One region of the Devosia sp. BK genome, then DNA from elsewhere that is predicted to be linked to it. Evidence: predicted binding sites of a transcription regulator. Region 1 holds the regulator's gene; the other holds the start of a gene.
The links. Region 1 encodes PhoB, which activates phosphate uptake and scavenging genes when phosphate is short. Its sites were predicted from a motif close to TGTCATNNANCTGTCAT; they were not measured.

Region 1 (2,402 bases):
TTCTCAAGCTCGATCGCGAGCTGGCCGACCTCACCATCATCGCCGACCAGCGCATCGACGACATGCAGCGCAAGATCGACGAAATGGCCGTCTCCCTGATCGCCCGCCGCCAGCCGATGGCGAGCGACCTGAGATCGGTCATCACCGCCGTTCACGTCGCCAACGATCTCGAACGCGTCGGCGACATGGCCAAGCAACTGGCTCGCCGTTCGCTGAAACTCGAAGGCATCAACCTGCAGCCGACCTTCTACAATGGCGTCAAGAACATGACCGCCCTTGTCCTCCGTCAGCTCAAGGACTCCCTCGACGCCTATGCCAATCGCGATGCGGCAGCCGCCGTCGAAGTCTGCAACCGCGACGACGAAGTCGACGCCATGCACACCTCGCTCTTCCGCGAACTCTTGACCTACATGCTGGAAGATCCGCGCAACATCACCACCTGCACGCATCTCCTCTTCTGCGCCAAAAACCTCGAGCGCATCGGCGACCACGCGACCAACATCGCCGAACGCGCCTACTACCTGCAAACCGGCAAGCAACTCACGGCCGACGTCCAGGAACTGCACCGCACGCAGATCAAAGCGTAAACCCTTCCTTCCCCTCCCCCTCTTTCAGGGGGAGGCCGGGTGGGGGTAAACCACAAGAACCATGACTTTCGGCCAGACGTTGAGGCCGATCGATGGAGCACGCCTATGCCCGCGACCATTCTCGTTGTCGAAGACGAGGGCGATATCGCCATCCTCTTGCGCTATAATCTCGAAGCCGAAGGCTTTCGCGTCGTCACCGCCGAAACCGGCGACGAAGCCCAGCTCGCCATTCAGGACAAGCTGCCGGATCTGATCCTGCTCGATTGGATGCTGCCCGAGATTTCAGGCATCGAACTCTGCCGGCGTCTCCGCGCCCGCGAAGAAACCCAGCGCATCCCCATCATTATGCTCACCGCTCGCGGCGAAGAAGAAGAGCGCGTTCGCGGCCTTTCGACCGGCGCCGACGACTATGTCGTAAAGCCCTTCTCGGTCCCCGAACTGGTCGCCCGCATCCACGCCCTCCTCCGTCGCGCCAATCCGAACCTCGTGACGGCAGCGCTCAAGGTCGGCGATCTCGAACTCGACCGTACCACCCATCGCGTCCGCCGCTCCACCCGCGACGTGCACTTGGGCCCGACCGAATACCGCCTCCTCGAATATCTCATGCGCCATCCCGGCCGCGTCTATTCGCGCGAGCAGCTTCTCGATGGCGTCTGGGGCAATGACGTCTATGTCGATGAGCGCACCGTCGACGTCCATATCGGCCGCCTCCGCCGCGCCATCAATCGCGGCCGCGAAAGCGATCCGATCCGCACTGTCCGCGGCGCCGGCTACGCCTTCGACGAGCGCTTCGGCCAGCCAGCCTAGGCTGCAGCGCTCTTGACTGACTCGGCCTGATGCACGCTCACGCGATTGCGGCCGCTTGACTTGGCCGCATAAAGCGCCGCGTCCGCCTTCGAAAACGCCTGCCGCGGCTCCGCGCCTGCTTCATATTCGGCAATGCCGAAGCTCGCCGTAATCCGCAGATCGCCCGGCATATTGGCATGCCGCAGGTCACTGAATTTCTTGCGCAGCCGATCAGCCTCGATCATCGCCACCGCGATCGACCCGCCCGGCACCAGCACGGCAAATTCCTCGCCACCCAGACGCCCGGTCTGATAACCGCTCAAGCGCAACAGCTCGGCAAAGGCGCACAGCGCCTTGTCGCCCGCCGAATGGCCGAACCGGTCATTGATCGATTTGAAATGATCGATATCGCAGAAAATCACGCTGCCACCGGTCTTGCCGGCGACGCTCGCCAATTGATGAAACGCCTGGTGGTTCAAAAGCCCCGTGAGGCTGTCGAGCTCCGAGCGCCGCCGATAAGCCACGATGACGCCATTGATGATCCGCGCGAGCGTCAAAAGAATAGCTACAGCCGACAGCAATGCCGAGAGCATGAGCGTCGCCCGCTCGATATCGCCCGCACGAATGACCGCATAGGCGACGTCCGGCCCGTAGATGAACGGATAGGTCACCGCCCTGAAAATGAAGATGGCGAACAGCCCGCCGACCACCCCGATCAGGCCGTGATCGATAAAGCTGCGCGTCGGCAACTTGGCCAGCCGATAGATGCCGTCCCAAAGCGCCAGCGCACAAGCGATCTGAAACACCGGCGTCCGATAGCTGAACGGCACATCGGCCAGCTTCAGCGATACAGCTGCAAGAGTGAACACAGCCACAGCGCCATAGAGCCACCAGTTCCGGCTCCGCTGCCCAAGCGCCGCGCGAATGGCCTCGCCAAAGCAGATATAGGCCAGTGGCGTCAGCACGGCGACGGCATTGGAGCTTACGGTCTCAAATTGTGCATTGGCCAGAAAAACGGTCTCGATCGTC
Region 2 (2,402 bases), on a different contig from region 1:
TAAGTCGGTCGTTACTAGAGGATGCCTTTTTCAAACGCGGGGGACGGATCTGACCCGTCCCCCACTTAACCTCTAGATTACTCCGCCTTCAAAAACTCAGCGACGTCGAGCAGGATGTATTCGTTATCATCCGCCCGGCCAGCTTCGCGCCCGGTCGAGCCAGGATAATTGTTGTCGTTGGCAACGATGATGGTGGTTGGGTCGACAAGATCGACGTCTTCGATGGTAACGAATGGGAAGGTGAAGACGCCATCCTTTGTGCCGCGCGGCGCCATAGCGTCTGGATCCTTGATCGCCATCAGGTCGATATAGGCGATCTTTTCAAGCACACCGTTTTCGTCGGCCCGCGTGAGATCGATGAGATAGATGCGCTTGAAGGCCGCAGCCTTTTCGCGGCCATCGTCACCTTCATTGTTATCGCGCTCGATGATGAGGCCACGCGTGCCGTCAAAGAGATTGAAGTCGCCGATGGCATGGCTGGCATCGTCGAGCGGATAGTAGCGAACGGTGTCGCTCCAGGTGGCGTCGGCGACGTTGAATTCCAGCATCCGGATAACCGGTTTGCCGTCCACGGTTTCGAGCGCACCAGCGGCCTCGTCGAAGAACGGCTTTTCCAGAAGCGGATAAAGCGTCTTGCCATCGGCCGATTGAGCAATGCCTTCATAGCCGCCCGACCGGCCGGTATTGATGCCGGTGACGGTTGCGCCGGCAGCAGGTTGCGACGTGAACTGGTTGTCCGGCGACTTGTAATCGATGCCACCGGGATTGGTTTTGACGACCTGCAACAAGACGCCCTCGGCATCGACTTCGATCAGCCATGGGCCGAATTCGTCGCCGATCCAATAATTTTCGCCAACCGGCTGAATGGATTCAGGGTCGAAATCGGCGCCCGTGAGATAACGGCTGTCGCTATGCTCGGTGACGATCGGAAAAGGAACGACGCGGTTCGGATCTCTAAGGAAGATGGTCTTTTCGATGCCGACTTTGCCAGCATCCCAATCCATCTTGAGGATGTTGAACATCAGCATGGCGTCCGACGAGTTGGCCTTGGTGCCAAAGCCATTGTCGGTGAGGAAGAGAAAGCGATCATCGCCCAGCGAACGCACGCCGCTCATGCCCTGTAGCGGCTGGCCGGGAAACGGCATGGCAATGCCCGAAGCGGGATTGGCCCAACCATAGGGCGTCTCGACCCTTGTGCCCGAGGTGAAGCGGCCGGACATCTGGAGGCCCGCGGGTGCATCGGCTGGAACAGGCAGAAAGGTCTGGGCCGGAAGCTCGGCATGGGCCTTGAGCACGGCGTCAAATTTTGCCGGACCTTCCGCCTCTTGAGCCATTGCAAGGGTTGCAAGGAGGCTGAGGCTGACGCCAAGGGCGAGAGCTTTGAGCATGGTCATCTCCAGAATTAAAATGGACGCCCTGCCCTAGCCAGCCATGATGTCGCGACCATCACAGGGGCGTGACCGCCGCATGACAATGCCACCCTGCTTTTGGGGCGCTGGATTATGACAGTTCGACCTGCCTACATGCCGCCAATTCTGAATAGGTGCGTTATGAAGACCGAAAGCCTCGAACAGACCATCGTCCGCGTTCTCGCTGAAATGCCCAAACCCGATGATGCGCTGAAGACCATCCGCAAGGCCCATCCCAAAGTATCCAAGAAGCAGATTATCCGCGCCGCCTTTGGCGTGATGATCGACAAGAGTGCCGTGGATCTTGAAACGAGCCGCGCACTCCAGAACTTCGCGATTTCCACACACACCGCCGAGGATTGAACGAATTGATCTGTGCGACAGGGAGTTACACATGCCTGTCACACCGCTTGTCTATGGCTCGACCACCCGCTTCCTAGTCTTCGCGGGACGCCGCAACAGATAGGTGAATTTCATGGTCAAGCTCTCCCGAGCTCTCTTCGCCGGCGTTTCGACGCTCGCTCTCACTGTCCCCGTACTCGCGCAGACTGCAGTGCCGCAGGCCAATGACAGCTACTTCCTCGCTGCCCAGGAACAGCTCGCCGCCAAGGAAGCGGTCCAGCCCAATACCGGCAAGGCCAAAAACGTCATCGTCTTCATCGTCGATGGCCTCTCGGTCCCAACCATCACCGCTGCCCGCATCCATGAAGGCCAGCTCGCCGGCGTCGATGGCGAAAGCCACTCCCTCGCCTTTGAGACGCTGCTGCCGCACACAGCGCTCGTCAAGACCTACACCCATGACAGCCAGGTCGCCGATTCCGCGCCGACCGCGACGGCCATCACCTCGGGCGTAAAGTCGCTCAATGGCACCATCGGCGTCGATCAGACTGCCGTGCTCGAGGATTGCTCGACCCAGGCCGGCGCCACCACCATGTCGATCTTCGAGCAGGCTGAAGAAGCCGGGCTTTCGACCGGCATCATCTCGACCGCCCG

Region 2: the regulator PhoB is predicted to act here: its motif matches at 1,457-1,473, upstream of DevBK_RS17175 (esterase-like activity of phytase family protein).

What each region holds. Positions count from the first base shown of each region.
Region 1 is NZ_JAIMBX010000001.1:593,716-596,117, reverse strand. Features, by position in the region: gene phoU (phosphate signaling complex protein PhoU) at 1-587, shown strand, start outside; gene phoB (phosphate regulon transcriptional regulator PhoB) at 693-1,394, shown strand; gene DevBK_RS02880 (GGDEF domain-containing protein) at 1,391-2,402, opposite strand, start outside.
Region 2 is NZ_JAIMBX010000003.1:331,160-333,561, reverse strand. Features, by position in the region: gene DevBK_RS17175 (esterase-like activity of phytase family protein) at 78-1,388, opposite strand; gene DevBK_RS17170 (hypothetical protein) at 1,551-1,772, shown strand; gene DevBK_RS17165 (alkaline phosphatase) at 1,885-2,402, shown strand, end outside.